Regions from separate parts of the Mesorhizobium sp. Pch-S genome, predicted to be linked through region 2. Evidence: riboswitches for the same ligand, from Rfam matches in the RefSeq annotation. Region 2 holds a riboswitch; the other holds the start of a gene.
What was found. Region 2 has a riboswitch for thiamine pyrophosphate ahead of thiB (thiamine ABC transporter substrate binding subunit). Riboswitches for the same ligand answer to the same signal wherever they lie in the genome.
Positions count from the first base shown of each region.

Region 1 (6,985 bases), 1.8 Mb from region 2:
GCGGTGTTGAGCAGGACGGCGTCGTAACCGAGTTCCATGACCGCGGCCGCGTGCGACGGCCGGCCAATACCGGCATCGACGATCAGCGGCACCTCGGGGAAATGGCCGCGCAGCGAGCGCAGCGCATCGACATTCTGCGGTCCACGCGCCGAGCCGATCGGCGCACACCACGGCATCAGCAGCCTGCAGCCGGCCTCCAGCAGCCGCTCGGCCACGACCAGATCGTCGGTGGTGTAGGGAAACACCTCGAAGCCGTCCCCGCTCAGGATACGCGCGGCCTCGACCAGTCCGAACACGTCCGGCTGCAAGGTGTCGTGATTGCCGATGACCTCCAGCTTGATCCAGTTGGTGGCAAAGACCTCGCGCGCCATCTGCGCCGTGGTGACGGCTTCCTTCACCGAATGGCAGCCGGCGGTGTTGGGCAGCACGCGCACGCCGAGCGACTGGATCAGCGACCAGAACTGCCCGCCCGTCTTGCCGCCGGCGCTTTCCCGGCGCAACGACACCGTCACGATCTCGGTCTTCGAGGCTGTCACTGCATCGGCCATGATCGCCGGCGACGGATAAAGTGCTGTGCCCAGCAGCAGGCGTGATGAGAACTGCTGTCCATAGAGTTCGAGCATCAGGGGTGCTCCTTGGTGGCGGGTGAAGGGGCTGAACCCTCGCGTGTCGCGCTGCCCCTCACCTGCCTGCCGGCATCCTCTCCCCGTAAACGGGGAGAGGGCGACTTGCGCCAAGGGTTTCGCCAATCGCCAGCGTTGCAGAATGAGCGTCTTCGCCGGCGCCAGCCTCCTTCTCCCCGTTTACGGGGAGAAGTGCCCGGCAGGGCGATGAGGGGCAGTGCGACCGCGGATGCTCTCAGTGAGGATAAACTCGTCATGTCTCACCCTCCCTTCATCGGCGACAGGATTTCGATGCGATCGCCGTCGGCGATCCGGCAGGTCTCGCGCTCCCTGGCCGGCACCACTTCGCCGTTGAGCGCCGTTGCCAGCCAGCCGCCCTCGTAGTCGAGTTCGGCGAGCAGTGCGGCCAGCGTGCCGGCGTCGACCTCGCGGCTCTCGCCGTTAATGATGAGCCGCATGGGCGAGCTCCCCTTGCGATTTGAAGATCAGATCGGCCGCCTGCCTTGCCATGGCCGGCGCCAGCAGGAAGCCGTGGCGATAGAGGCCGTTGATCGAGACCCGGTTGGCTTCGCGGCTGACGCGCGGCAGGTTGTCGGCAAAGGCCGGGCGCACGCCGACACCGGCCTCGACGATCTCGGCCTCGCCGAACGCCGGGTGCAGCGCATAGGCGGCACCGAGCAGCTCCATCATCGAGCGCGCGGTGACGGGGTCATTGGCGTCGCTTTCGATCATCGTCGCGCCGACCATGAACAGATGATCGGCGCGCGGCACGACATAGACCGGAAAGCGCGGATGCAGCAGCCGAACCGGGCGCGCCAGTGAAACATCCGGCGCATGCAGCAGGAGCATCTCGCCGCGTACGCCGCGCAGGCCCGGAACGCCTGCCGCGATGCCGGTGCAATCGGCCTCGATGTCGACCGGCTCCGGCACCCGCACCGCGCCATAGCCGAATTCGAAGCGCACACCCATCCCGAGCAGCCTGTCCCTGAGGGTCGCCAGGGCGCGGCGCGGATCGAGATGTGCCTCCTGCGTGAAGAACAGCCCGCGCCGGAACCGGCCGGCGAGATCCGGTTCGAGCGCGGCAACGGCCTCTTCGCCGATCGTCGAGTACCCTGTCGTGCGCCGCGCGAAACGGTCGAGCTCGCCGGCATCCCGTGCCGGCGCCACCACCAGCGTGCCGGTGCGCACGACATGGCCCGGCAGCACGGTGTCCCACCAGTCGAGCGCCAGGCGCCCCAGCGTGACGACCGCCTCTTCCGCGCTCTCGCGCTCGCACCACGGCGCCAGCATGCCGCCGGCAGCCCAGGAGGCGCTGCCGGCAAGGCGATGCCGTTTTTCGATGACGGTGACGTCGGCGCCGCGCGACGCCAGCTCGTAGGCCAGCGTCAGTCCGGCGACGCCGGCTCCCTTGACCAGCGCTTTCATGGCTGGTCGGCCCCCGCCTCCGTAGCTTCGACGGAAGCGGCCACGTCGACGATGTCGACGGAATCGAGCGGCAAATAGAGATCGCCGCCGACGCGGAACTTTTCCGCCATCGCTGCCATGCCTTCCTTCTGTGCCTCGGCACGGATGTCGTGCGAGATGCGCATGGAGCAGAATTTCGGCCCGCACATGGAGCAGAAATGCGCCACCTTGTGCGCTTCCTTGGGCAAGGTCTCGTCGTGGAAGGCGCGCGCTGTTTCGGGATCGAGCGAGAGGTTGAACTGGTCTTCCCAACGGAACTCGAAGCGGGCGCGCGACAAGGCGTCGTCCCGGACCTTGGCGGCGGGATGGCCCTTGGCGAGGTCGGCGGCATGGGCGGCGATCTTGTAGGTGATGACGCCGACCTTCACGTCATTGCGGTCGGGCAGGCCGAGATGTTCCTTGGGCGTGACGTAGCAGAGCATGGCGGTGCCGAACCAGCCGATCATGGCAGCGCCGATGCCGCTGGTGATGTGGTCATAGCCGGGTGCGATATCGGTGGTGAGCGGCCCGAGCGTGTAGAACGGCGCCTCGCCGCAGACGGCGAGCTGCTTGTCCATGTTTTCCTTGATCTTGTGCATCGGCACGTGACCGGGACCCTCGATCATCACCTGGCAATCCTTGGCCCAGGCGATCTGCGTCAGTTCGCCCAGCGTCTCCAGCTCTGCGAACTGCGCGGCATCGTTGGCGTCGGCGATGGAGCCGGGCCGCAGCCCGTCGCCCAGCGAGAACGACACGTCATAGGCGCGGCAGATGTCGCAGATCTCCTCGAAATGCTCGTAGAGGAAGCTTTCCCTGTGATGGTAGAGGCACCACTTGGCCATGATCGAACCGCCGCGGCTGACGATGCCGGTGACGCGATCGACGGTGAGCGGAATGTAGGGCAGCCGCACGCCGGCATGGATGGTGAAATAGTCGACGCCCTGCTCCGCCTGTTCGATCAGCGTGTCGCGGAACACCTCCCAGGAGAGATCCTCGGCAACGCCGCCGACCTTTTCCAGCGCCTGGTAGAGCGGCACGGTGCCGATCGGCACCGGCGAATTGCGCAGGATCCAGTCGCGGATGTTGTGGATGTTGCGGCCGGTGGAAAGGTCCATCACCGTGTCGGCGCCCCAGCGGGTTGCCCAGACCATCTTTTCCACCTCCTCGGCCATGGACGAGGTGACGGCCGAATTGCCGATATTGGCGTTGATCTTGACCAGGAAATTGCGGCCGATGATCATCGGCTCGGCTTCCGGATGGTTGATGTTGGCCGGGATGATGGCGCGGCCGCGCGCAACCTCGTCGCGCACGAACTCCGGCGTGACGTAGTCGGGGACCGCCGCACCGAAGCTCTCGCCATCGCGCTGCAGCTTGGTGTGCACCGCCTGGCGGCCGAGGTTTTCGCGAATGGCGATGAATTCCATCTCCGGCGTGATGATGCCGGCGCGGGCGTAAGCGAGCTGGGTGACGGCACGTCCGCCCCTAGCCCGGAACGGCTGGTTGCGCACCGGGAATTCCGGCGTCAGCCGCTCACCGGAGACGAAGCCATTGTCCTCCGGCTTGACCAGCCGACCCTCGTAGCGCTCGACATCGCCGCGCGCGACGACCCATTCTTCGCGCAGGCGCGGCAGGCCGCGCTCGATATCGGTCTGCACGTTGGTGTCGGTGTAGGGCCCCGAGGAATCATAGACCGTGACCGGCGGCTCGCCGGCAGTCGGATGCACGGAGATCTCGCGCATCGGCACGCGCAGGCCGGGATGGATGACGCCCGGTTTGTAGACCTTGCGCGATGCCGGCAATTCGCCAACGGTGACGGTCGGGGTATGGATATTCATGTGCGAGCCTCCTCGAGTGACGGAGACCCAGTCCACGCAGTGAGGAGGAAGCGACGCCTGGCTGAAGGGAATACGGGCATCCTGCCCGATAACCAAAGCCGGAAATGCCGGCCCGCAAAGCGTTCCCACCGTCCCTACGCCAGTATGAACTGGATCAGGTTCAACGGGTCACTGCGCGTTACAGCAGTATCTCAGCCCCTTGTCGGGACCCCCCTGGTGAGCCTCAAGGGTGAACCTCAAGCGCCCTTTTTGTCAACAGGGGTGTGAGCGGGAGATGCGAGGAGGCCTTTGCCGGCCGGTCTCCACCTAAGGCAAACGCAGGTTCTTTCCCTCGGCATCGAACACATGCGGGGCTGTGGAAAACGCCAGCGGCAAGGTATCGCCGGAACGAACCGACGTGCGCTCCTGCGCCGGCACGATCAGCGCGGTGCCGTCCTGGGTCACGGCGTAGATGAGCGTGGAGCCGCCCAGATTTTCGGTGATTTCCACCCTGGCGCTGAACACCGGATTCGCGGCATCGATCCTGATGGTTTCCGGGCGCAGGCCGAGCGTGACCGGGCTGCCTGCTTCAGGCAACCGCGCAAAGGGTCCGGCAATGGACTGCGGCCGGGACAAGGCCGGACACGCGACCTGAATGCCATGCGCCGAGGAGCTTTCAACGGTTCCCGACAGCAACGTCATTCGCGGGCTGCCGATGAAGCCGGCGACGAAGAGATTGGCCGGATTGTCATAGAGATCGATGGGGGTGCCGATCTGTTCCACCAGCCCGCCGCGCAGAACGACAATCCTGTCAGCCAGCGTCATGGCCTCGACCTGATCGTGGGTGACGTAGATCATCGTCGCCCCGATCTCGCGATGGATCTTGGCGATTTCGACACGCATCTGGGTGCGAAGCTCGGCGTCCAGATTGGAGAGAGGCTCGTCGAACAGGAAGATCTTGGGCTTGCGCACGATGGCGCGGCCAATGGCGACACGCTGCCGCTGGCCGCCGGAGAGTTGCTTCGGCCTGCGGTCGAGCAGCGGTTCGATCTGCAGGATGCGGGCGGCCTCCGCGACGCGTGCCTTGATCTCGGCCTTCGGCACCTTGTTGATCTGCATGCCGAAGGCGATGTTGTCGAAGACCGACATGTGCGGGAAGAGCGCGTAGGACTGGAACACCATCGCGACATGACGATCGGCCGGATCGGCATGGGTCAGGTCCTCGCCGTCGATCGAGATCGAGCCCTCGCTGGTCTCCTCGAGGCCGGCGATCATGCGAAGCAGGGTCGACTTGCCGCAGCCCGAGGGGCCGACGAAGACGACGAATTCCCCCTTCGTGGCCTCGATCGACACTCCCTTGACGACCTGAAGGGAGCCGAACTGCTTGGTGACGTGATCGATCCTGAGAAAAGTCATGGGGTCGAACTGTTGCTCCGGTTATCTTGCGAATTGCCCGCCATCTGGCGGGCGCTCAGCCGCGTGCCCAGGCGGGCAGCCAATCGCCATGCGCCGCGATCAGCCTGTCGACGAGGTTCCAGATCTGGTCGAGATCGAGCTCGGCCGCCGTGTGCGGATCCATCATCGCCGCATGGTAGATATGGTCGCGGTTTTCGGTGGTCAGCGCCCGAACGGTGAGTTCCTGGACGTTGATGTTGGTGCGGATGAGCGCAGTCAGTTGCGGCGGAAGATCGCCGATGAGCGTTGGCTGGATGCCGTTGGCATCGACGAGGCAAGGTACCTCCGCGACGCAATTGGCCGGCAGCGAGGTGATCGAGCCGTTGTTGCGCTGGTTGCCGTAGATGATCGACGGCTCGCCGGTCCAGACCGAATTCATGATCGAGGAGGCATATTCGTGGCTCTCCTTGATGGCGATCGTATCGGCGCCGGTCAGCGTCCCGGATTCCTCCTTCCAGCGGGCGATCTGCTCGACGCAGCGTTTCGGGTATTCATCGAGCGGGATGCCGAATTTCTCGATGAGATCGGCACGGCCGTCCTTGATGAAATAGGGCGTGTATTCCGCGAAGTGTTCGGAGCTTTCGGTGACGAAATAGCCGAGCCGCGTCAGCATTTCATAGCGGACCCTGTTCGGACAGCGCGGGTTCCAATGGCTCGGTTTCGGGAAGCGCCCTTCGCGATAGCCCTGCACCAGGTCGGGATAGAGGTTGCGGTAGCTGCCATCCGCCAGGCGATGCTCGAAGGTGAGGAAGAACGCCATGTGGTTGATGCCGGCGGCGCGATAGCGGATTTCCGAAACCGGGATATCGAGATCGCGCGACAGCTCATAGGCGGTGCCCTGGACGGAATGGCACAGCCCCACCTGCCGGATGGAAGGATATTTCTCGGCGATCGCCCAGGTGTTGATCGCCATCGGGTTCACATACTGCAGCAGGATCGCCTTGGGGCAGACCTGAAGCATGTCCTCGCAGATGGCCCACAGATGCGGCACGGTGCGCAGGCCGCGCATGATGCCGCCGACGCCGAGCGTGTCGGCGATGGTCTGGCGCAGTCCGAATTGCTTGGGGACCTCGAAATCGGTCACGGTGCAAGGTTCGTAGCCGCCGATCTGGAAGGCGACGACGACGAAATCCGCCCCTTCCAGGGCCTTGCGCTGGTTGGAATGTGTTTCAATGGTCGCGCTGGCGCCAAGTGCCTGCACGAGTTTGCCGGCGACGACCTCGCTTTCCTTCAGCCGCTCGGGATTGATGTCCATCAACGCGATCACCGCGTCCTTGAGCGCGGGGCGATACAGCACATCGCCGATGATGTTCTTCATGAAAACGGTGGAGCCGGCTCCGATGAACGTGATCTTTGGGCGTCGCATTGCGGGTTCTCGATAAGATGACGGGGATTGTGAAGGGTCCTCCGACGTCCGGGAAGGAACGCCGGAGGAAAATCCTACCGCGGGGAGAGGCGCGCCAGGAATTGGAGTTCAAGGGCTCGGAGCGTGATCTTTACCGGAAACCGGTTCCCACTTTCCGGGATCACGCTGATTGTCGGAGCGTGATCTTTTCCGAAAACCGGTTCCCACTTTTCGGGATCACGCTGATTGTCGGAGCGTGATCTTTACCGAAAACCGGTTCCCACTTTTCGGGATCACGCTAGAGC
Region 1 covers NZ_CP029562.1:1,058,922-1,065,906, forward strand. The annotation lists gene C1M53_RS04910 (thiazole synthase) at 1-623, opposite strand, end outside; gene thiS (sulfur carrier protein ThiS) at 884-1,081, opposite strand; gene thiO (glycine oxidase ThiO) at 1,065-2,048, opposite strand; gene thiC (phosphomethylpyrimidine synthase ThiC) at 2,045-3,901, opposite strand; TPP riboswitch at 4,015-4,126, opposite strand; gene ugpC (sn-glycerol-3-phosphate ABC transporter ATP-binding protein UgpC) at 4,208-5,296, opposite strand; gene C1M53_RS04935 (alpha-glucosidase/alpha-galactosidase) at 5,352-6,701, opposite strand; gene C1M53_RS04940 (sugar ABC transporter substrate-binding protein) at 6,979-6,985, opposite strand, start outside.
Region 1: linked by a shared signal. The riboswitch ahead of thiC (phosphomethylpyrimidine synthase ThiC) and the one ahead of thiB (thiamine ABC transporter substrate binding subunit) in region 2 are both predicted to bind thiamine pyrophosphate.

Region 2 (6,985 bases):
GGCGATCGATGCCGTCACCGCCTCGATCTTCTTCGGTAGAGTCTCCAAGGCGAATTTCTGCTTGAAGGAGAGCTTCCTGGCTGCTTCTTTCGGTGCCTCCGCACGTTGCTTCTCTGCCTTCGTCTCCCCGGACTGGCCGTTGCGTGCCTTGCGATCCTCGAGCTTGGTGCCGCCGCGCTGCGCCAGCATGTCGGAATAGCCGCCGGCATACTCCACCCAACGGCCGCCGCCGTCAGGCGCGATCACGCTGGTGACGGTGCGATCGAGAAAATCGCGATCGTGGCTGACCAGGATGACCGTGCCGGCAAAACCCGCCACCAGTTCCTGCAGCAGTTCCAGCGTTTCCATGTCGAGATCGTTGGTTGGTTCGTCCAGCACGAGGAGATTGGCCGGCCGCGCCAGGACACGAGCCAGCAGCAGCCGTGCCCGTTCGCCACCGGAAAGTTCGCGCACCGGGGTGCGTGCCTGCTCCGGCTTGAACAGGAAGTCCTTCATATAGGAAACGACATGGCGCTGCTCGCCATTGATGACGAGGTTTTCGCCACGCCCATCCGTAAGGTAATGCGACAACGTCTCGGCCGGATCGGCGGCCTCGCGCTTCTGGTCGAGCGCGGCGATCTCGAGGTTCACCCCCAGGCGCACCGTGCCGGCATCAGGCTTCATCTCCCCGGTCAGCATCTTCAGCAAGGTCGTCTTGCCGGCGCCGTTGGCACCGACCAGACCGACACGATCGCCGCGCTGGATACGGGTCGAAAAATCCTTCACCACGGTGAGATCGCCGAAGCTCTTCTCGATGTTCTTGGCCTCGATTACCAGCTTGCCCGATTCCGCTGCGTCGCTGGCCACCAGCGTCGCGGTGCCTTCCGCGCCGCGATGGCTGCGGAAGCGCTGGCGCATCGACTGCAATTCGCCCAGCCGGCGCATGTTGCGCTTGCGCCGCGCCGTCACACCGTAGCGAAGCCAATGTTCCTCGCGCACGATCTGCCGGCCAAGCTTGTGCTGGTCGCGCTCTTCCTCTTCCAGAACCTGGTCGCGCCATTCCTCGAAATGGCCGAAGCCCTTGTCCAGCCTGCGCGTCTGGCCGCGGTCGAGCCAGACCGTGGCACGCGAGATGCGCTGCAGGAAACGACGGTCGTGGGAAATGACGATCAAGGCTGAGGAAGTGCGCGCCAGTTCCTCTTCCAGCCATTCGATGACGGCGAGGTCGAGATGGTTGGTCGGCTCGTCGAGCAGCAGGATGTCGGGTTCCGGCGCCATGACGCGGGCCAATGCGGCCCGGCGCGCTTCGCCGCCGGAAAGATCGGCAGGACGCTCCTCGCCGGTGAGCCCCAGATGTTCCATCAGGTAGGTCGCGCGATATGGATCGTCGGCCGGTCCCAGTCCTGCTTCGACATAGGCGCGCACGCTGGCAAAACCGTCCATGTCGGGAACCTGCGGCAGGTACCGCACGGTTGCCGTCGGCTGGCGGAACACCTCGCCATCCTGCGGCTCGATCATGCCGGCAGCGATCTTGAGCAATGTCGACTTGCCGGAACCATTGCGGCCGACCAGCGCGATCTTGTCCCCGGGAGCTGCCACGAGTTCGGCACCATCCAGCAGGGGCGTGCCGCCGAAGGTCAGCTTGATACCAGTCAGATTGAGAAGGGGTGGCGCCATGTCAGCTTTCGGGAAGTGGGTAAGGATGGGCAAGCAGGAGCGCACGGCCGCTGCCGAGTGCGATTTCGAGCTTGCCTTGCACGGCATTGGAAATGGTGAGCGACGAACCGAAAGGCATTTCCACCGCATTCAGCGGCCATTTGGCGCCCTTGATCGTAAGCCCGGTGAGTTTCGAGAAGCCGAGCACGGAAAACAGCGTTCCTTCGGCATAGTCGAAGGTCGCTGTCTTGCCGGGCAGAAGCGGAATACCCTCCTGCGCACCGCTGGTCAGGAGCACGTCGGTTCCCTGTTCGGCCAGGCTGAGCGCCAATGCCAGATGCAGGAAGGCATGATCGGCCCTGGCACCACCGAAGGCGCCGACAAGGTTCAGTTTCCTGGCGCCCAGGTCGAGTGCAATCGAAACAGCGAGTTCGCCGTCGGTGGAATCCTTCTCGGCCGGGAACCGCTCCTGCGGAACCTGTGCCAGATGCGGCGGCAGATCGGCCGGCGCGGAATCGAAATCTCCGACCCACAGCTCAGGCGTAAGCCCCAGCAAGTCCGCATGCCGGATACCGGAGTCGGCCGCGATCACGCGGGTACCGGCGACCTGGGCTTCGAGCCGCGGCGTCTGGATGACCTCGCCGCCAAGCAGAAGGGTGAAAGTGCTCATGGGCGTCGCCCTTACCAGCCCCCATGCCGAAACGGAAGTGCGCGCGAGAACCTGCACCCGGCCCCGATCTGTCCCGGCAAACTAACGCTTGCGCGCCATCGTAGCCCGCTCTATGTCTCGAGCCGCTCTAACGGGGTGCCCGATCGCGGCTTCGCGACCTGGCTGAGAGGCGAAAAGCCAACCCGCTGAACCTGATCCGGTTTGTACCGGCGGAGGGATTAGACGCTTAGCCAAAGCGCCGGTTCCCTTGTCACGAAGTGAAGGAGGCGCCGATGCGCAAAACTCTGTCTGCCCTGATTTCCGCTCTCGCTTTGGCTGCCGCCACCTTGCCGGCAACGGCGAAAGAAAAACTGACCATCTACACCTATGAGAGCTTCACCGCCGAGTGGGGTCCAGGCCCGCAGGTCAAGAAGGCGTTCGAGGCGGACTGCGACTGCGAGGTCGATTTCGTCTCGGTTGCGGACGGCGTCGCCCTGCTCAACCGGGTCAAGCTGGAGGGCGCTGCCACGAAGGCCGATATCGTGCTTGGGCTCGACACCAACCTGACCGCGGATGCCAAGGCAAGCGGTCTGTTCGTCCCGCATGGCACGACGGCGGCACTCGACGTGCCGGGCGGCTGGAACGACGACACCTTCATTCCTTATGACTACGGCTATTTTGCCGTCGTCTACGACACGGAGAAGCTGAAGACACCGCCGGCCAGCCTCAAGGATCTTGTCGAAGGCGATCCCACCCAGAAGATCGCCATCCAGGATCCACGCACCTCCACGCCCGGCCTTGGATTGCTGTTGTGGGTGCGCTCGGTGTACGGCGACAAGGCGCCGGAAGCCTGGGCGAAATTGAAGGACCGCGTGCTCACCGTGACGCCGGGCTGGAGTGAGGCCTACGGCCTGTTCACCAAGGGTGAAGCGCCGATGGTGCTGTCCTACACCACCTCGCCCGCCTACCATATGATCGCTGAAAAGACCGATCGCTACCAGGCAGCGTCCTTCTCCGAGGGCCACTACCTTCAGGTCGAGGTCTCTGGCATCACCACCACCGGCGCCAAGAATCCGCTGTCCGGGAAGTTCATGGCCTTCATGACCAGCCCGAAATTCCAGGATGTCGTCCCGGAAACCAACTGGATGTTCCCGGCCGGCAAGATGGACAAGCCGCTCGATCCGGCGTTCGACAAACTGGTGAAGCCGACCAAGACCCTGGCTTTCAGCCCCGAGGAGATTGCGAAAAACCGTAAAGCCTGGGTGGATGAGTGGCTCAACGTGATGAGCAAGTAGGAACGACGGGCGAATCCATTGTCTCAGGCTGCGCACTCCACTGCATTGCGCGACAGACGTGTCGGTGCGGGAGTGGCTGCGCTTGTCTTTGTCGCCATCCTGATCGGCGGCGCTTTCCTTGGCCTTGCCATCGAAAGTGCCGGCGATTTTTCAGGGGCGGCAGCCGCTTTCGATTCCTATCTCTTTCGCATCGTCCGCTTCACCTTGTGGCAGGCCGTGCTGTCGACCTGTCTGTCGGTCGTACCGGCACTGTTCGTGGCGCGGGCACTGGCGCGTCACCCTGGCTTTTTCGGCCGCAACTTCATTCTGCAACTGTTCGCTGTGCCTCTGGCGCTGCCCGCCATCGTCGCCGCGCTCGGGGTTCTCGCCCTTTATGGCCGCGCCGGCTATTTCGCGCCTTTCCTGACGAGGGTCACAGGCGAGGATTGGCCAGGCATCTACGGCCTCTCCGGCATCCTTGTCGCCCATGTCTTCTTCAATCTGCCACTCTGCGTGCGCCTATTCCTCGAAGCGTTGCAGACCGTTCCGGCGGATCAATGGCGGCTGGCCAGCCAACTCGGCATGGGCGCGCGCCCTGCCTTCCGCTTCATCGAATGGCCGGCGCTGAGACAGGCGCTTCCCGGTGTCGCCGGTCTGGTTTTCATGTTGTGTATCACCTCGTTCACCATTGTGCTGATCCTTGGCGGCGGGCCGCGCGCAACCACGCTGGAAGTCGCCATCTATCAGGCGTTGCGCTTCGATTTCGATCCAGCGCGCGCGGTGGCGCTGACGCTGCTGCAGGTCCTGCTGACTTTCGCCGTTGTCGCCCTGCTCTCTCGCCTCGGCGCCAACACGACCGCCGAGACCGGTCTTTCCGTGGCCCCGCGCCGCTACCTTTCGATCGGTCGCAGCGAGACGGCTCTGAACACCTTGCTCATCATGCTTGCCTTGTCGTTCGTCGCAGGCCCGATGATGGCGACCATAGCCGCCGGGCTGCAATCAGACCTTGTCCGCCTCATCGGCGAACAGGCCGTGCGTCGGGCCACCGCCACGAGCGCGACGCTCGCATTCCTGTCGGCGCTGCTTGCGACAGCCCTTTCCCTGTCCCTGGCTATGGCGCGACATGGCTTGGCCGCTCGGCGCGGCAGAACCGGTGGTCGGTCGCTGCTGGAATATGCCACCGATACCGGGGCCGGCTTCGTGCTGGTCGTGCCACCGATCGTCATCGGCGCCGGCTGGTTCCTGCTGCTGCGTCATGTCGGCAACGCTTTCGCGATTGCTCCGGTGATGGTCGTTGCGGTGAACGCCATCATGGCAATGCCCTTCGCCCTGCGTGCCATTCGCCCAGCCTATGATGCGGCCAGCGAACGGCATGAGCGGCTTTGCGCACAGCTTGGCATCACGGGCTGGGCCCGCTTGAGGCTGATCGATTGGCCCGTGCTGCAACGACCGCTTGCCACTGCCTTTGCCTTTGCCATGGCTTTGTCGCTCGGCGATCTCGGCGTGATCGCGCTGTTCGGTTCGGATTCCCTGCAGACGCTGCCCTATCTTCTGCTCGCCCGCATGGGCAGCTATCGTACCGCCGACGCCGCGGGACTGGCTTTGCTGCTGGGTCTGGTTTGTTTCGCGCTGATCCTGTTTGCCGACCGGCTCGGAAAGGAACGTTCCCCATGACCGCCGATATGCCGGTTCGGCAGGGTGTATCGCTGCATCTGGACAGGACGACCTTCAGCTATGGCGAGGTCGGCCTCGCTTTCGACGTTGAATTTCCTGCTGGCAGAATCACCGCCGTGATGGGGCCGAGCGGCTCGGGCAAATCGACATTGCTCAACCTGGTAGCCGGGTTCGAAACACCTCGCTCCGGGCGCGTTCTGATCGGCGGCAGGGATTTCAGCGGCGCTTCACCATCCGAGCGGCCGGTTTCGATGGTCTTTCAGGAGAACAACCTGTTCGCCCATCTCGATGTGTTCCGCAATGTTGGCCTCGGTATCTCACCTTCGCTCGCCCTCACTGCCACGCATCGCGCCAGCATCGCCGACGCGCTCGCGCGCACGGGCCTGGCCGGCAAGGACAAACGCCTGCCGCGCGAGCTTTCCGGCGGCGAGCGTCAACGCGTTGCGCTGGCGCGTGCCCTGGTCCGCGATCGACCTGTCCTGCTGCTGGATGAACCCTTTGCATCGCTTGGACCTGCCCTGCGGGAGGATATGCTGGATCTCGTGGCGGCGGTCCAGGCCGAGCGAAAAATGACCACGCTCTTCGTCACCCACCAGCCACAAGACGCACGCCGCATCGCTGCTCATGTCGTTTTCCTGGAGAACGGTACAGTTGCCGCAAGTGGCGGAGCGGGCGATTTCTTTTCCACGAATGGTCCGGCAGCCTTCCGGCGATACGCCGGCGCAATCGACGAAGGTTAGCCGGGCTGCGGAAAAGAGTGGCCACCGCCATATTTTAACTGGTCCTGCACCAGGGAAATCTGGAACGGATTATGCGACTCAGGCATTTGTCTTGCCCGGAAGCCGACATAATTTGCGGTCAAACGGGTTTGGGGGCATCATCGTCCTTGCTTGCCAATCTGCCTCGCGTGTGGCTAGGTCCACCGCAGATTGTCTGGCACAATCGTAGATTGCCCCGTCGAGACGAAAAAGGAAGCCGACCTGTCGACCGGCCTGGACATGAGCTGCAAGAAGACCCCGGCGCGCATGCTCGCGCTGGCTGGGGTGGTTTTTGCGCTTGCTTCCTGCCAGTCGGTGATGCCGAATGCCGTTGAGGAATCCGGCTTCCAGCCTTCGAACAGACCCGTCACGGTCGACAATGCGCAGGCCAACAGTCGCCTTGCCGATCTTGCCAAGGCGCAGCACCCGCGCATCCTCGCCACCTATGGCGGCGAATATTCCGATCCGAAGCTCGAGCGTATGGTCGCCAAGATCGTCGGCCGGCTCACCGTGGTGTCGGCAAATCCGACGCAGACCTATCGCATCACCATCCTGAATTCACCCAACGTCAACGCCTTCGCGCTGCCGGGTGGATACCTCTACATCACCCGCGGCTTGCTGGCGCTCGCCAACGACTCATCCGAAATCGCCGCCGTGATTGCGCATGAGATGGGCCACGTCACCGCCAACCACGGACTGCAGCGCCAGCAGCTGGAAGCCGAGGAAGGCCTCGCCACCAAGGTCGTCTCCGATGTGCTCGGCGACAATCCCAATGCCAAGGCGGCCCTCATCCGTGGCAAGCTGAGGCTTGCCCAGTTCTCGCGCAACCAGGAACTGGAGGCAGATGCCATCGGCATCAAGTCGGTCGGTGAAGCCGGCTACGACCCCTATGCGGCAGGCCGCTTCCTGCAGTCGATGGCCTCCTATGCCGGCTTCCGCTCGGTCAGCGGTGCGACCGACGCCAGCCTCGACTTCCTCGCCACCCATCCGAACAC
Region 2 covers NZ_CP029562.1:2,872,172-2,879,156, reverse strand. The annotation lists gene C1M53_RS13375 (ABC-F family ATP-binding cassette domain-containing protein) at 1-1,656, opposite strand, end outside; gene C1M53_RS13370 (thiamine diphosphokinase) at 1,658-2,305, opposite strand; TPP riboswitch at 2,427-2,540, shown strand; gene thiB (thiamine ABC transporter substrate binding subunit) at 2,578-3,579, shown strand; gene thiP (thiamine/thiamine pyrophosphate ABC transporter permease) at 3,598-5,232, shown strand; gene thiQ (thiamine ABC transporter ATP-binding protein) at 5,229-5,972, shown strand; gene C1M53_RS13350 (M48 family metalloprotease) at 6,231-6,985, shown strand, end outside.